Regions from separate parts of the Blautia sp. 1001283B150304_161114_C9 genome, predicted to be linked through region 3. Evidence: riboswitches for the same ligand, from Rfam matches in the RefSeq annotation. Region 3 holds a riboswitch; each other region holds the start of a gene.
The links. A riboswitch is a leader RNA that binds a small molecule or an ion and turns the genes downstream of it on or off. The one in region 3 is predicted to bind cobalamin.
Positions count from the first base shown of each region.

Region 1: it holds a riboswitch for cobalamin, as region 3 does, so the genes downstream of both, I4V44_RS12510 (ABC transporter substrate-binding protein) here and I4V44_RS04170 (cysteine-rich small domain-containing protein) in region 3, are expected to answer to the same signal.
Region 2: it holds a riboswitch for cobalamin, as region 3 does, so the genes downstream of both, I4V44_RS10660 (hypothetical protein) here and I4V44_RS04170 (cysteine-rich small domain-containing protein) in region 3, are expected to answer to the same signal.

Region 1 is NZ_JADPGO010000024.1:42,576-48,352, forward strand. It holds gene I4V44_RS12495 (CGGC domain-containing protein) at 271-624, opposite strand; gene I4V44_RS12500 (ABC transporter ATP-binding protein) at 814-1,569, opposite strand; gene I4V44_RS12505 (FecCD family ABC transporter permease) at 1,569-2,654, opposite strand; gene I4V44_RS12510 (ABC transporter substrate-binding protein) at 2,669-3,775, opposite strand; cobalamin riboswitch at 3,891-4,160, opposite strand; gene I4V44_RS12515 (ABC-2 transporter permease) at 4,248-4,898, opposite strand; gene I4V44_RS12520 (ABC transporter ATP-binding protein) at 4,895-5,740, opposite strand; gene I4V44_RS12525 (GntR family transcriptional regulator) at 5,744-5,777, opposite strand, start outside.
Region 2 is NZ_JADPGO010000018.1:54,218-59,994, reverse strand. It holds gene I4V44_RS10670 (DUF4832 domain-containing protein) at 1-1,357, shown strand, start outside; gene I4V44_RS10675 (DUF4956 domain-containing protein) at 1-3, shown strand, start outside; gene I4V44_RS10665 (transposase) at 1,445-2,545, opposite strand; cobalamin riboswitch at 2,994-3,176, shown strand; gene I4V44_RS10660 (hypothetical protein) at 3,318-4,526, shown strand; cobalamin riboswitch at 4,602-4,801, shown strand; gene I4V44_RS10655 (ABC transporter substrate-binding protein) at 4,998-5,777, shown strand, end outside.
Region 3 is NZ_JADPGO010000005.1:92,917-98,693, forward strand. It holds gene I4V44_RS04165 (C1 family peptidase) at 1-1,087, opposite strand, end outside; gene I4V44_RS04170 (cysteine-rich small domain-containing protein) at 1,498-1,794, opposite strand; cobalamin riboswitch at 2,208-2,402, opposite strand; gene I4V44_RS04175 (EutP/PduV family microcompartment system protein) at 2,465-2,980, opposite strand; gene I4V44_RS04180 (BMC domain-containing protein) at 3,069-3,497, opposite strand; gene I4V44_RS04185 (BMC domain-containing protein) at 3,509-3,874, opposite strand; gene I4V44_RS04190 (C40 family peptidase) at 4,277-5,713, opposite strand.

The DNA.
Region 1 (5,777 bases), on a different contig from region 3:
ACGGCAAAAATGCCTTGAAATATAAGAGAAATATGCTTTATACTTATGTTAGCATTACTTACTCTTATTTTCAAGGCATTTTATATTCTTTTTATTTTATAAATTATATGGGAGTTACTGTTCACACACCACTATTCCGCGAGGTGTTTTGGCATGAATATGCCAAAATCCCGAGACATACAAGCCAAAATTCCATTGCCGCAGGCAATCTGGAATGAATTTTGGCTACGTTACTGTGAACGGAGTGAACAGTAACGTATGGGAACTTTTTTATTCCTTATGTGTCCCTCTGACTACTTTGATTCCACGTTCTTCTATCATATTGCAGATCTGTGTCATCCTTGGACATTCATGCGTTCCATCCGGGAGACGACAGACACCTACGTGGATGGCACTGATCTTTTCGCTGACCAGTCTGTCTATCTTTTCCAGGATTCCTTTGTCTTCTATGGGTTCTATCGGGTTGGCGCCTTTGCATCCGTTACAGGTCATCATTGCTGCCAGACAGGTATCTTCCGGATAATCCTGAAAGAAATCGGTTCTGTTCTGAAATGCTGCCAGGCATCCAACTCTGGCGCATACATTATTAGAATGAATACACGTCAAAATTCCTATTTTATTCATCTTTTTCCTCCATATATAGCAGGCCAGAGTCAAAAATTTTCCTGACTCTGGCCTGTCAATACTCAAACATTCGAAATCCTCTGATTTACTACGTAAATTGCTACTTTCTCATGTTTGACGAGTCCCAAGCTCCAAAGTCTTATCGTGCAAGCACGAACGACTTTCTGACCTTTTGACCCTGATATCATATTATAAAAATAAAATATGCATCTTCCCGCGGCTGTCATTTACCACTTCCGAATCTACCTGGTAAATCCTTTTGATCAGCTCCGGAGTGAGTACTTCCTGTGGAGTTCCATATCCTTCCAGCACACCATCTTTCAATACATAAATCTTATCGCAGTATGCCGCCGCAATATTCAGGTCATGGATAGCTGATATTACAGTTACGTTAAGTTTCTTTACCAGTTCCATCAGCATGATCTGATGCGTGATATCCAGATGGTTAGTCGGCTCATCGAGAATCAGTGCAGGCGTCTGCTGTGCAAGTGCTCTTGCCAGAATAACCCTCTGTTGCTCTCCACCTGACAGCGTAGAGAATGTACGATCCGCAAATGCATCCATCTGTACCGTTTTCAGTGCTTCTTCAACAATCCGGTAATCTTTTGCATTATCCCGTTCCAATGCTTTCTTATGAGGGGCACGTCCCATCAACACAACTTCCCGTACGGTAAAATCAAAGTTGTAGTAATTGTGCTGTGCCACAACTGCCATTTTTCTGGCGGAGCTTTTTACGCTCATGGAATGGAGTTCTTCGCCGTCCAGATAAACGGCACCTGCATCTGGCTTCAGGATACGGTAGATGCATTTTAATAATGTAGATTTTCCGCTTCCGTTTGGTCCGATGATCCCTACCAGTTCCTTATCCTTTGACTCTATGGAAATTCCCTTCAGTATCTGTCTGGCGTGAAATCCAACCTGAATATCTTCTGTAGTGATTTTCATTACTTACTACCTCCAAATCCATAGGATTTCCGCACAAGCAGATAAATAAAGCATGGAGCACCGATAATGGATACCAGCACACCGATCGGCATCTCAGAATTCTTCAGGATTACACGACATGCCACATCACACCAGATCAGAAAAGACGCGCCAAGAAGTGCGCTCAGTGGAAGTAATCTTCTGTGGTCAGTTCCAAACAGAATCCTGACTACATGAGGAATCACAAGTCCTACAAATCCAATCACGCCAGCACAATATACTGCAAATCCAATCATTACAGAAGCAACGATCAGGTAAAATGTTCTCAATCTGTGTAAATCTGTTCCAAGTGTGATAGAAACTTCATCTCCCAAAAGCATCAGATTCAGGTTTCGATACTGCGTCCAGAAGATGACCACACATATCAGAGTAACCGGAAGCATCACACCTACTCTGGCCCAGCTTGCCCCTGCAAGACTTCCCATGCTCCATTTCATAACTTCCGTAGCTGCATTTTTGTCATTCGTAATGTAAATAACAAAATTTGAAAAAGCAGAGCACACCGCACTGACCGCCATTCCGGCAAGGATCAGCTTAGCTGATGTTGCCTTTCCTCCCATATTTGCAATAGCAATAACTGCAAAGGAGGTAATCATTGCGCCAATAAAAGCAGTAACTCCGACAGAATTTCCGCCAAGAAAGCTTCCAATTCCAAGCATGATTGCCAGCGTTGCGCCAAGAGATGCACCGGATGAAATACCCAGTACATAAGGATCTGCCAGCGGGTTCTGCACGATTGCCTGCATTACTACGCCGCATACAGAAAGAGCCATTCCAACTGCCAGAGCCAGCAGGACTCTGGGCAGTCGGATCAGCCATACAACATCGTGAATTGCACCTTCTGCATAGGCAGACAGACTTTTTATATGAAATAATTTATAAACAATGACACTGTACACATCCTTCAGCGACAGATCAGCATTACCAAAAGTAATCGCCGCAAGTATGGAAAAAATAAGAAATCCGGCAAGCCCGATGAGGACTGCCACATACATGGATGCTCTAAACACATTGCCTTTTTTTGTCTGTGAAACCTGTTCTTTCACTGTATTTTCCTCAATCAGTCAAGATTAACGTCTGGATATAATCCTTTTGCAAATGTTTCGATTCCATCCTGTGTACGTGTTGCACTTGCATACATCTCGCTGAGCATGATCGGATAAACACGACCGTTCTTTACAGCGTCAAGACTCTGAAGTGCTTCGTCATCCTGAATAACTGCAAGCTGGTCATTCTTAACTGTTTCTGAATCATCTCCTGCATATGGCATATATACTACGAAAATTACGTCAGGATTTGCTGCAATAATATCTTCTTTTCCAACTGTAGATGCATCCGGGTTTGCCAGAGTCGCACCTAACTGTGTTACCATATCTCCACCAAGGCTCTTTGCACCATAGTTTGTGATATCTTCTCCAAGAGGTTCCAGAACCATTACGCTTGGTTTCTCTTCTACATCTGCTGTTGCTGCAAGAGTTTTATCGATCACTGCCTTTGCATCATCTACGATTGCCTGTGCTTTGTCCTGTACATCAAAAATCTTTCCAAGATTTAAGATATCTGTAAATTCATTTTCCAGAGTTCTGTCTCCGTCAGGGCGTGTGTTTGTGTTGTAATAAGTGTTGCAGCCTTTGTCGATCCAGTCTGTTACATTTCCGAGATTTTTATCAGAAAACAGGGAGCTCCAGGATAAGATCATGTCTGGCTCCAACATCGTTACAGTCTCAAGGGATGGGGTAAATTCATCAAGATAATTTGTTTTTGAAAATGCATCTTTAAGTTCATCCGGAACTTCATTGTCAAGACCTGCTGTAGCTACCAGGCGGTCTTCCAGACCAAGTGCAAGCATGGTTTCAATGCTTCCCTGATATACAGCAAGAACTTTCTCCGGTGCCTTTTCATAGGTTGTTTCGATTTCATTTCCATCATAATCATAGGTTGTGATGGTCAGAGGATATTCTGTCTTTGTACCTTCTGCATCTGATGAATCCTGTGCGTCTGCATCTTCCTGTGTATCAGAGTCTGCATCTGCTGCCGGCTGATTGTCCTCTTTGATTGTCTCAGAGTCTGCTCTCTCTGCTGCAAAAGCTGCCGGAGCTGCGGAAACTGCCATAGCTGCTGCCATCATAATTGCCATGATTCTTGTGGATAAATACCTGTTTTTCATTTGACTTCCTCTCTTTTCGTATATGTTATTTACCTGTTCGTGTAACCGAAAAGATGGGACTTCAGAAAAAGTAAAATAGAAGTGATAAAAATAACGGATACTTTTTACGGAAGCTCCTTCTTTACGCTGTCAGGCAGGTTTCCTGACTCACAGATCACAGAAAGTTTCCATAAAATAAAAACTGATACAACATCCATGCTTCAGCAGTTCATGAATGTTGTATCAGAAATATTTCCAGATACTCTCTGGCAGCCGGATTCCGCCTTCTCACATATTTATGCAATGACATATTACAATCCCGCTTTTTTTTCTGTATACAGTGGCCGCAACCGTTCAGGCATTTCACCTGATTCCCTCTCACATTACCATACACAAAATCTGCATATGATAATGTTCACTTAACAGCTTATTCAATTACGCTGATGCAATTTTAGCACACTGCTTTTATAATTACAACCATATTCGAGACACATCAGAATTCTTTCTTCTCCATAAGCCGGACACCCATCCAAAAAGACCCCATATATACAATTACTGTAAATAATACAACTCCGGCCAATACCATTCCCCAGTTCAGTCCATTCAGCCATGCATCGACTGCGTCTGCTGAAAGTCCCATTGTTTTTATCAGAATATAAACTACGGCAAATATAATAGCCCACATGACCATTGCAATATAACGTCCTTTTTCCGCTCCAAAATGTATTACAAGCGGGAGCGATACCGCCAGCATAAGAAGTGCCAGTGGAATGTATATCAGGCTGCCAATGATAGTCTCACTCAGACACCCCTGAAGTTCTGCCACACCTTTGCAGATTACTCCCGTTATCGTTGCAATTCCCCACGCTACAGCCGTAAGCCCTGCTCCCAGCAGATATTTTTCCGCCACATACTGTTTTCTGGTAACCGGCAAGGTCATAAGAAACGCAAGACCATTATCAAACTCATCATAACTTATAGTCGTAATGGCAAAAATTGCTGTGACAATCGTAAAATATCCTGTAGCAAAACTGACACTCCCGCTTCCTGCCAGATTCAGGATGACTTCCATTACAACAACCAGGATAAAAAACTGTTTCTGCTGTTTCATCAGTTCTATATCCTTTACAAATAATCCCTTCATACCTGTTCCTCCATCATCACTACCAGATCATCAATCTTTCCATTCTCAATTACAACATCTGGGTAATTTTCCATATAAAATTGTTTCTGGTTTGTCAGACACCTGTATCCATAAGCTTCTTTCCGGATCTTAATAAGGTATTGCTGATCCAGTTTTTCGTACTCTTCTTCTGCAACTTTAAGAACTGCATAATCCGACAGCAGTACATCTGTATCCTCATGAAGGATAATTTTTCCGGCATGGATCATATAAAAATCGTCACAAAGACTCTCCAGATCTGATGAAATATGTGAACTGATCAGAATAGAACTGCTTTCATTTTCTTCCATATATTCTCTCAGCATGTTCAGCACTTCATCCCTGGCTATCACATCCAGACCAACTGTGGGCTCATCCAGAATCAGCAGTTCTGCCTTATGGCTTAATGCTGCCAGTACTTTAAACTTTGCTTTCATACCAGTGGAAAATTCTTTGATTTTCTTGTCTGTGGGCAGATTGAATCTTCTGCACTGCTGCAGGAATTTCTCTCTGTCAAAATCCGGATATATGCTTTTCATAATATTGGCCACGCCCGCTGCTGTCAGATACATACTGAAGCCTGAATCTGCAAAAACAACTCCCAGTTTCTGCTTATCCTCCGGCTTAAGCTCTTCTGCCTTTTTCCCAAAGACCTCTATCTCTCCGCCATCCGGATGAATCAGGCCGAGCAGAGCTTTAAATGTGGTGGATTTCCCGGAACCATTTCTTCCAATAAGTCCTGTAATCATCCCAGGCTGTACTTCCATAGAACAGTCCAGCGAAAAACCTCTGTAATGTTTCTGCAAATGACTGATTTTCAACATGTCTTAGTCCTCCATGATCATTTCAAAAAGATTTCTG
Region 2 (5,777 bases), on a different contig from region 3:
TAAAAGTCAGAAACGATATCTGGTTCTGTTGGGTTTTGGACTTTTAGTTATTATAGCAGCAGGAGTATGGATGGTATTTGGAAGAAAAACTCAGATATATGAAAAAACAGAAGAAATTTTTGGAAATCCATTAATGGGATATGCACCTTGTGCCTGGGAAGAAACAGTAGGAGAGGATATATCTTTACTGTATATGGATATTACCTGGGCTGAACTGGAACCGGCGGAAGGAAAATATGACTGGGAGAAAATCGAAAGAGAAAATCAGACTGACAGATGGAGAGAAGAAGGGAAACACCTGGTACTGAGGTTTGTGTGTGATATTCCCGGGGAGGAAAAGCATATGGACATTCCACAATGGCTATATGACAAAACTGATCATGCGGGAACCTGGTATGATATGGAGTATGGAAAGGGATATGCTCCTGATTATAATAATGAACAGATGATACAATATCACAAAAGGGCAGTTAATGCACTTGGAGAGCATTTTGGCAGAGATGGACTGGTCAGTTATATCGAACTTGGAAGTCTGGGGCACTGGGGAGAATGGCATGTAAATATTTCCGCAGGAATACAGAGTCTGCCGGAAGAATCTGTAAGAGAACGTTATATGATTCCATGGACAGAGGCCTTCCCTGATTCCATGATACTGATGAGAAGACCTTTTAGTGAGGGAGAACATTATGGAACAGGTCTCTACAACGATATGACCGGACAGCCAGAGAGCACAGAGGAATGGTTTCGCTGGATTAATGAAGGCGGTGAGTTTGACCAGACTCATGAGAAAAAAGGGTTATCCGCAATGAAAGATTTCTGGAAAAAGTTTCCTTCCGGAGGTGAGTTTACAAGTTCAATTACAATGAAAGATTTGCTTGACACAAATCTGGATCAGACAATAAATCTGATAAAGAAAGCACATACTACTTTTCTTGGACCGAAAATAGCGGATAAAACTTATGAAAATGGTTATAGGAAAGTTTTAGGAAGCATGGGATATCGTTTGTGGATTTCGCAAGCAAGCCTTATTCAGATGCCGGGTTATGTCAGCCTGAATCTTAAATGGAAGAATGATGGAGTTGCACCATTTTATGAAGACTGGCCTGTATGGGTTCTGGTAGAAGATGAGGATGGAAATAGTCTTGAAAAAGAAGCGGTTGACATTTCGTTAAAATCACTTCTGCCGGAAGAAACTTTACAGACAAAAACAAGAATGCAGGTAAAAAAGCTGATCTCACTGGCCGGAAAGAAATATAAGATCAGTATAGGTATTGAAGATCCGATGACTGGGAAATTAGCTGTTCGATTTTCAATGAAAGGAACTTATAATGAAGGGAAAAATTATCTTTTTCAGTAAACTGAAAGAGTTACGTTTTGATATTTAGAAACTAAAATTACCTTATTTAATTACTATAAATGAGCAAATTTGAAAAAATGCACAAAATTATCCTGCTAATTTCATAAATGCTTCAAAATCATCACTTGCTTTTGCACATAGGAATAGATACTGATACTTTTCCTGATGAACGGCACTACAGATCCGATGATATCCATCTTGAAAAGACCGATATCCGCCAGTTCCTGTGACACAAATATAATGTGTCAGTGACATCAACAGCCAGTACCTCTGTATTCCCTTTGAGGAGCGTATCTGGTATGTATCCAGGGCCAGATGGTTTTTGCATTGCCTGAAAAATATCTCAATCGGCCATCGACAAACATAACAGGAAAGGATCTCCTGTGTAGATAAGGATACATTTGTGCTAATGAAAGCACGTAGTGCTTTAGGATTACCAAATGCTTTTTCAGGATAGCTTAAAAGAACAACTGCATTTTCTATGCCGCTGAGGTTTCCCTCATACCGGTACACATAATAGTTGCGTTTTTTGACTGTGACGAGGTCAAATCCTTTATGTGTTGTGGATCGTTCAGCAGCCAGTTCACTGAGTTTCTTTTTCATTCCTGATGGATACAGCAGACGGTTTGTTTTCAAAGCACCAATGGTATGGAACCCTTTCTGTACAAAAGTATTGATTATTTTTTCAGAAACATACCAGCAGTCACAAAGGAAATAAGACATTACTGGTGGAACAGGCAGTTCCTTTGCAATATTTTGTACAATATCAATCTTGGAAATTGATTTATTGTACATTACAAAAGCATAGTTCAGGACAATGCCGTTACAGGAAAGCATAACAGCTACTGCCTGATGTCCGTAGTCCTGTTTCCCCTTTAAATGGGATTGGTGAAAGTACGCATCTTCAATCGGATGCAGAGCCTGTGACGAAGGCTTTGTCTTTGAAGCTATCGTATCGTCTACAATGCAGAAAACAGGCTTTCCGGTGCGTGCTGCTTCTGAATAAATAATCTCTATAACAGAACGTTTTAACGTATCTGAAAGTAGAGAATCATCCCATTTCCCTGAATTAAGGAAATGTGCAATCGTAGTTCTGTGACAGGAACTGTTTTTAGCAAAATCCGTGGTTTTTCCATGATATCCTGAAATGAAAATGCTGATCAGGATACTTATAAGGTGGTTTATCACCCGGTTCGAATAAAATTTGCATAAATTTAATTTCTTAAGCTGGTTGTATATGAATGCGGAATGATGTATAGTATTTGCGAGAGACACCTTCTTTCGTAAATGTTGCAAATGTTTGTTTAGGCACTTTCATTATACAACACACGGAATCGAGGTGTCTTTCTTTTATGCAAAATCACGAACTTGCTCATTTATAGTAGTAAAAATATTTTAGCATAAACAAAGAAATGCCACAAGAGAAGGTAGTGCTGCAAAGAGACCCTTATTATGGAATAGATACTGGAATCTGAATATTCAAGACCATAGTAAAAGTGAATAAAAAAACATATAAATATTAGATGTAAATTATTGACGTTAACCAAATGGAATTATATAATAAAAATATAATGAAGTTGGGGAAAAGCCTTAGCGCGGAGTAAAAATAGTTTTTGACTTTTAGCCCCTGATATCATATTATAAAAATAATGCATGTTTCCAGTAATATGGAATTAAAAGGGAAACCGGTGCAAGTCCGGTACGGTCCCGCCACTGTAAAAGGGAGCTTTTTATCATATACGTCACTGCTGAAGAGGCGGGAAGACGATAAAATGCGATGAACTTAAGTCAGGAGACCTGCTTGCATTGGAAAAAAGGTTATTTCTTACGGTGTATAAGAAAGGCTTTATTTTTATACCTAAAATACATTTTAAGAAAAGAATCTTTTTTATTTCAGGAAAGGATGTGAGAAAAGAAAACTTGAACTTTTATACAAATACGATAGAAAGGTAAAAAAGGAATGAAAAAGATAATAAGTTTTATATTGACAATGATTATGCTGCTCACCTGCACCAGTATTTCAGTTATGGCAGCCGATACTCAGAGTGATACAACAAATCAGGACGGAAAAATGACAATAGGAGTGTCCGTATATAATCTGAATGATGCAGAAGTAAGAGCATTTAGAAATTATTTTGAAAATTATGTCGGCATGGCTTTTGATGTCGAGTTTTTATATTCTTCCAGTATAAGTACAGCAGAAGAAGAAATCAGCTTTATCAACGAGCTTCATGAAAGAAATGTAAAGGGAATTATTTCTTTCCTTTCCTCAGATCTTGAAGAAGTTCTTCCGGTATGTGAAGAATATGGTATGTATTATGTACGTGGCTCAGGAACGATCAGTGATGAAATGTATGAGAAAGTAAAGGATAATCCTTATTTTCTGGGAACAATAGGAACATCTGTTGAAACAGAAATGGATGCGGCTGCCAATATGGCGGAGTATTTTGTTTCAGAGGATCAGAATAACCAGAATCATTACATAATAGCATGTGGAGGATCTGCTATCGGTAATGAGATGCATCGTCTGAGAACGATTGGTATTCTGAATAAGCTTCAGGAAGCATATGGCCTGTCATATGAGAAGTCTGTAGAAGAACTGGTGAATACGCAGGATACTGAAGAAATTGAAACAGGCAGTGACATTAAGATTACTCTGGTTCCGGGGTATCCAAAAGATCACCTGGATGAAAAGCTGGCTGATTCGCTGAATACAGGAGAGTATAATGTTATTCTGAGTGTAGTGAGCGCAAGTGATTTTATCAAGATAATTGATGCTTATGAAGAAGAGAACAGTACAGATGTATTGTTGGGTTCCATTGACTGTTTTACAGAAGATACATACGAAATGTTTAATAAAAAGGGATATAACGGCAAGGAAAGAATCGACTATCTTGTAGGAAAATACGGTGCTATCGTTGCACCATCATTTGTTGCCATGAAAAATGCTCTGGAAGGCTTTGCAGAAGATTACCGTGAAGATGGAAGTGCTTTCCGGCTGCAGCAGTCATTCTGGACAGCGGATTCAGTAGATGAGTTTAATAAGCAGTATGCGTTATCTATTGGAATGTATGATAATACATATAGTGTAGAGGACATGATGGAAGTTCTGAAATCCTATACACCGGAAACAAATTTTGAGAAATTCCGGAAATTTACGGAAAAATAGATAGAAAATAAGAGTCTAAAATAATTGACGTATACATGATGGTATGTTATGATAAATGAGTATTCATACGGTCATTTAATGATTTTAGAGATAAGTTCAGACCAGCAGAAGCGTCCTGCTGGTCTGATTAAAAGGGAAACCGGTGTAAATCCGGTACGATCCCGTCACTGTGATAGTTGGTTTTCAGCTGAATGCCACTGGAAGATGTTTTTCTGGGAAGGTGCTGAAAATGGGTAAGCTTAAGTCAGGAGACCTGCTTATTTCTGGTAAAAGAGATTCTTGCGGACGACGAGAAATCCTGATTAAGAGTTACAACTTCATGTGTTGCATATATATGTTTGATTCTTTAATGGTAAGATTTCGTGACGGATGTGGGAGCATCTGTCTTTTTTTTCGTTCAAAATCACAGGAATGGACAGTATGAGAAGGAAGAAAAACAACGAAGAAACAAAAAAAGAAAGGAAGTAAAGGATGAAAAAAACAAAAAGAGAATTACTTGTGTTAGCAGCGGCAACAACAGTTGCATTATTAATGGGAGTTACTGTACAGGCGAAGGGTGATGAGAAGGTTTTAAACTTCGGATGTCAGATGTACACAGATGGATGTGTAAACAGTGCAAATGATGAAAACGGTGGATGGAATGCTATGAGATATGGTATTGCTGAAGCATTATTTAAATTCGATGACAATATGGAAGTTATCCCGTGGCTTGCTGAGAGTTATGAAGTAAATGACGAGCATACAGAATGGACGATCAAGCTGAAAGACGGAATTAAATTCTCTGACGGATGTGATTTAACTCCGACAAAGGTAAAAGAGTATTTTGATCACATGAAAGAGGTAGGACCTTCCGGATCTGCCAAACCGGAGAAATATCTGGAATTTGAAGCAGAAGTTACTGTAGATGATGATGCAAATACTATTAACATCAAAACAAGCAAACCATATGCAAACCTTGTAGGACAGCTCTGCCACCCAACTATGGGAATCACAGATGTAGAACATATTGAAAACTACGATAATGGAATTATTGGAACAGGTCCATACAAGATTGAAGAATTCAATGGTGTAGGTGTTGGTTATACATTAGCTGCAAATGAGTATTATCGTGAAGATGTTCCATACGATAAGATCAATCTGCTGTTCATGGGAGATAACTCCGCAAAAACAATGGCTCTCCAGAGTGGTCAGGTAGACTTGGTTGAGAATATCACAAATGTAGCAGATATTCAGGATTTCCAGGACAGTGAT
Region 3 (5,777 bases):
CCCAACTGTTTTTTATGATCCAGGCACCATCTGATGTCACATTGGAAACAGGCAGGAAATTATTCTTTGAATAATTATCATCCCATCCTACGACTGTTACAATATGATTAATCACAGTCGAACTCGATTTTCCAACAGGATAACAATATGCAGCCGTATCTGGATTTGCATAATTATCTTTCATATAAAGCATTATGGATACTGCATGATCATTCAGCAGCATTTCCTTCATACGTTCCTCACTGTATTTGGAAAAAGATGCATTTTTCAGATATGCCACAGAATTATAAGCCTTACTCTCCGGAATCTGTACACTCAGATTCTGCTGATGCAAAGAATCCGTAGGAAACGGCACATCATCTTCTGTAGTCATTCCCGACCAGGTGCTGAGATAGATAGCCGCCAGATAATCATTGCCTCCTATCTCATGATAATCTCCCAGTACCGAGTTCACATCATCGGGAGTATTTTCCAACGGATCATTCTGTCTGTTTGAAAAAAAGTATGATAAGTGTTCCTCTGACAGATCATAAGTTCCTTTATTCTGTGCCAGAAGTGAAGTTTCCATAATTGCCGCCATCCCAAAAGCCCAGCAGGTTCCAAATGGATTCTGATTTTTTACAGAAGTAACCAGTCCTTCTTTTCTGGAATCATAGGAGGATGGAAATGCTGTTTCTCTGCTTCCATATGCAGCGTAAACTGATGTCAGATCACTCTCTACTTCAGGTCCCGGATCTATCGGTTTTAAATTTTTAAAAGGTTCTAACTCTTCTTTTCTTTCCTCTTCTGTCAACGGACGACCTTTGATATATCGAATTCCATCTGTATTTTCTTCCGTTGCTTCTCCATCCTGGAACTCCTGTTTTGCATCATCGCTTCCGAACAGTTCTGCATCAGATTCCGTATCTGTTCCAAATTCATCTGCCTGTGAACTTTGAAATTCTTTCAGATCTGATGTATTTTCTTCTGTCTCTCTGTTGACTCCGGATCCAAACATTTCCTGACCCGCAACGGGTACCGATGTACAAACCATTGCATAAGCCAGAAAAACTGACAATGCGCGTATCGCTGTATTTCTTTTTTTCATGTAGTAGTTAACTCCCTTGCGTAAATATAATATTATTATATCAGTATCTTTTTTGTTTTTCAACCATGATCAATGACAAAAACCGTCGGAAAACAGTAAATTTTCCCTGTTTTCCGACGGCTCTATGTAGAAATGCAGAGCTCTGCCGACAAGAAAATGTCGCCAGGAAAAGACGTCAAATGCCTGTGATGCATTTTCTTCTGTGCATGTGAAAAGTGTGGAAAATGTGTGTGAAATGCTTTATATACTAACTCAGAACAGACTTGAAAATCTTACAGACTCTTCTCTTTTGCTATCCTTATTCTAGCAGAACAAGCATTGTATTACAATGAAAATCGTTCTTTCTTATTTGTGCTAATCTGACACATTGTTACTGTTCACTCCGTTCTAAGCAGCAACGCATTCTCCTCTTATTTGCTGATACTTTCCTTTGCTCTTTTCATCATATCAGCCAGTTCCTGGTATTTTCCTGTGACATATCCATAGTTTTTTCGCTTATGCGGAAGCATACAGTTTGTGCAGTCTTTAATTCCCTTTTCCGTATACCGGAAATTCCCACCGCATTTCTCACCCAGGGCATATAGCGGGCAATAACAGAACAGACAGTTAAAATCATCCGGATCTGCATTCTTATGACACGGAAAAAATTCACATTTCTTATGGCTGAAATAAGAATATTCTTTCCCTTCCCAATAAGGTTTCTCCATTGCTACCTCTCCTCTCCTGTTGCAAGTTTTTATCTTTCCAGAATAATTCCGTTTTCTCAGTCTCCATCAATCCCACCCATCAGAGGACAGAGGACGAAATAAAAAAAATACTCTAATAAATTATCAATTTCTCTTCACATAACAAAGCATTGAAAATTCATTACAGTATTTTTCACAGATCATACATTTAAAATTAATAAGAGGGAGCGATGCTACCCCGGGGTAGAAAAAAATCCGTTCATGAGTGCGCGGAGGGAACGAATAAATCCGAAGTAGTATCGCCTGCCATTTAATCATGTATAATTCATAAAGAACAGGCGCATTCCATAAAAAATGTCTGCCTTCGATAAAAGCAGACAACACTCCGAAGCTGCGGATTCAACGGAGTTGGTTGTTACACTTTACACGGAAGTTTAACCTCGCCATACCAAGCAGGTTTCCTGGCTCCAGGCTCATCGCTCCTCTCTCCTTCTCATGCTATGGCACAATGGACATTCTGAGATTTGCTCCTCTGTTACAGTGACCGGATCGCTCAGGTTTCTCACCTGATTCCCTCTTTCTGTACTGCTCTTTCTCACAGTATCAGCACTTAATATGTTCTGTATGGAATTATACTGTCATTATAATAACACCCTGCAACAAGCTTGTCAACTATTTATCAATATATTTTTCAATATTCCACACCTTCCGGCAGCGGATCCCATTCATTCAGACCAAGACTCTGTCTGAATTTTGCTTCTTCCAGACTCAGCTTTGGAACATCCTCATTCAAAAACGCTCTCAGCTCATCAATCCCCTCTCCGGTCACATTGTTTACCAGAAAAATTCTTTCACATCCTGCATTCAGCATCCACTGACGCACCATTGGAACATTCGCATAAGGAGAATCTATTTTCGTAATGATTCCTATCAGTGGTCTCAGAATAAATGCATTACTGCCATAGCCAAACAAACTGAAAGGTTCATCTGCTGACTGTACCATTGCCACCACATCTGCTTCAAAAGAAAAACAGGCCAGCCCTACGCTGAAATGCTTGGACTCTGCATACTCTCCCGGCGAATCAATGGTATCATCATCCGTATTCGTATACTGCGTTTTTACATAATGAAGTTTTTCGCCTTTTAATGCCTGCGTTAATGAAGTCTTACCTGCTTCACTTCTGCCCATCAGAAATATTTTCTTCATATTTAATGTCTGTCCCTTTCACTTCTCTCAGCTATTCCGGCAATTACATAAGCACCATCGGTACAGAATAACTGACTTTTCGTATGTTTTAACTTTTGTGAACTGCACAAGTCTTAAAGCCAAGCACCTCTCTAAAAAATTTCACCACTTCTTCCACTGCAGTCTGAACTTCCGTCAGACCTCCCGTAAGGATCAATGATCCGCTGAAGCGATCCATGAAACCAATCTCCACATTTGCACTTTTCACTGCAATATCAGCAGCTACAACCACTGCTTCCCATGGGGTAAAACGAATCATTCCGATTGCTTCTCCTGTGTGGTCTTCTCCCTCATGGACTCCAATATGCAGACCAAGATTCTGATAAATACAGCTCTGTGAAGGATTGATCACATGCGCTAGGCACACTTCCTTTCCCGGAACCCTTACCCTGGTCATACGCAGCTTTTTTCCCTTTAGTTTCTCATAATCCTGGTTATAAAGCTTTTCCAGTAATTCTCTGGTTGTCATCCCTGCCATCCCAACACTTCCTATCTTTTGGTAATCTTGCAGACTACATAACCCAGAGTGTCTCTGAAATAATCCACAACCTCAGTCATCGCTGACATTACATCGGAAATCTCTCCCGTAATGATCAGTGTGCCTGTAAATCGATCTGCAAATCCCAGATAAACATTTCCGCTTTTTACCGCAATATCAGATGCGATCACTGCAGATTCAGGCGGTGTCATATTCATAATTCCGATTGCAGATGAACGGTAATCCACCTGCGGATTCAGTCCAAGCTTCTGGTATATGACCGGAGCCGGCCCTCCCATTACATGTGCAAAAGTAATCTCCTTGCCAGCAACTGTTTCCTGTACAATTCTTATGTGTTCTACATGGTCATTTGCCATTTATCATTCCTCGCTTTCACTATTCAACTATAATCCGGATAATTCATGAGAATATTCTTTCCCACTGATGTCTCCAAAAACAGATTTAAAATTTTATATGTATCTCTTCAATTACATAAACTGTACTATCCATCCAATTTTATGTCAAGGTAAAATCCACCTGAAAATCGGTAAAATATTATACATGGTTACGGTTCACTCCGTTCACAGCAACACGCTTCGCGATGCATAGAATTTATGCTAATCGCATAAATTCGCACGGTATGTCTCGGAATTTTGGCATATTCATGCCAAAACACCTCGCGGAATAATGGTAACTTATACATAAAGAAAAGGAGCATCAGCCCCCTTAGCGATGCTCCTTTTCAACCCCTATAAATTTAATTATTTATACTTATTTAATTATACCAGTCTTCTTACAGAAACAATTGTTCTGTACGCTGCGTTATCACTGATCTTAATTCCATCTACAGAGTTCGATGCATGAACGATACGTCCATTCCCCATATAGATTGCAACGTGTCCACCGTAGCAGATTAAATCACCCGGCTGTGCATCAGCATAAGATACTTCTGTACCGGCATTCTGCTGTTCATAAGAAGTTCTCGGAAGACTTACTCCGAAGTTTGCATATACACTCTGTGTAAATCCTGAACAGTCAGCTCCACCTGTAAGGCTTGTACCGCCCCATACATATGGATTGCCAACAAACTGTGTTGCAAAGTCTACTACAGAAGATCCTGATCCTGAACCTGAAGATGAAGAACTATCTGAATCAGATGACTGTTCACTCTCATAATCATCTGGTGAAACTGTATTATCAGAATCAATCACATTGCCATACTCATCGTACTCTACATCATCAGAAGCTCCTGCATTGTCAACAGGATCACCATTTTCATCATATTCTACACCATCATCTGATTCAGACTCATCATCCGCATCATCAGTATTCTCAATCTCATTTCCGTCTTCATCATACTCTACATTTTCTTCCTCTTCTGATTCGTAGTCCTGTTCCTGCTCTGCAGCTTTTGCTGCTGCCTCTTCTTCTGCCGCCTGTCTTGCAGCCTCTTCCTCAGCCTGTCGTCTTGCCTCTTCTTCTGCTGCGATTCTTTCAGCTTCCAATCTCTGAATTTCAGCTGTCTGTTCCGCTAACAGATTTGCATATTCTGTCGCCTGCTGCTGTGCATATGCAATTTCATTCTCATAATCGGCTGATTCAGATTTCTTCTGATCGATCTGGCACTGAAGATCATAAGACTGCTGTTCATAAGAAGCCTTCATCTCTTCCAGTTCTGCTTTGTCAGATTCATACTGAATCTTTAGATTATTCACCTCATTAATAGTATTCACATATTTATCAAGATTCTTTCTGTCCTGCTCATACATCTGCTGTGTATTCTCAGCACGTGTCAGAAGTTCACTTAAATCTTCTGAATTAAGCATCATCTGAAACCACGCTGCATCCCCACCCTGTTCATACAGTGCCTGAATACGAAGCTTCATGCTCTCATACTGCTTATCTCTCGCCTTCTGAGCCTTAGCCAGATCCTGTTTTGTCTTAATAATATCTACTTCTTTATTATCGATATCTCCTTTAAGAGTATCAATAGAAACCATAACACTTACAAGATTGGAATCCAGTTCGGAAATCTCATTCTCAAGCTGTGATTTCGCATATGCAAGCTCATCCATTCTGGAATATGTCGCATCCAGCTGCTGACTTGTGATCGCCTGCTCTTCTCTCAATTCATCCTCTCTTGAAGCACTTACACTAACAACCTGTGTTGCGCTCATCAGGAGTGCTAATGTAAGACATACAATTCTTTTCTTCATGAATTCTCACCCTCGTAACATTTTCTTTCTATATCTTAATGTTTTTGCAATATCTAAGTTAATT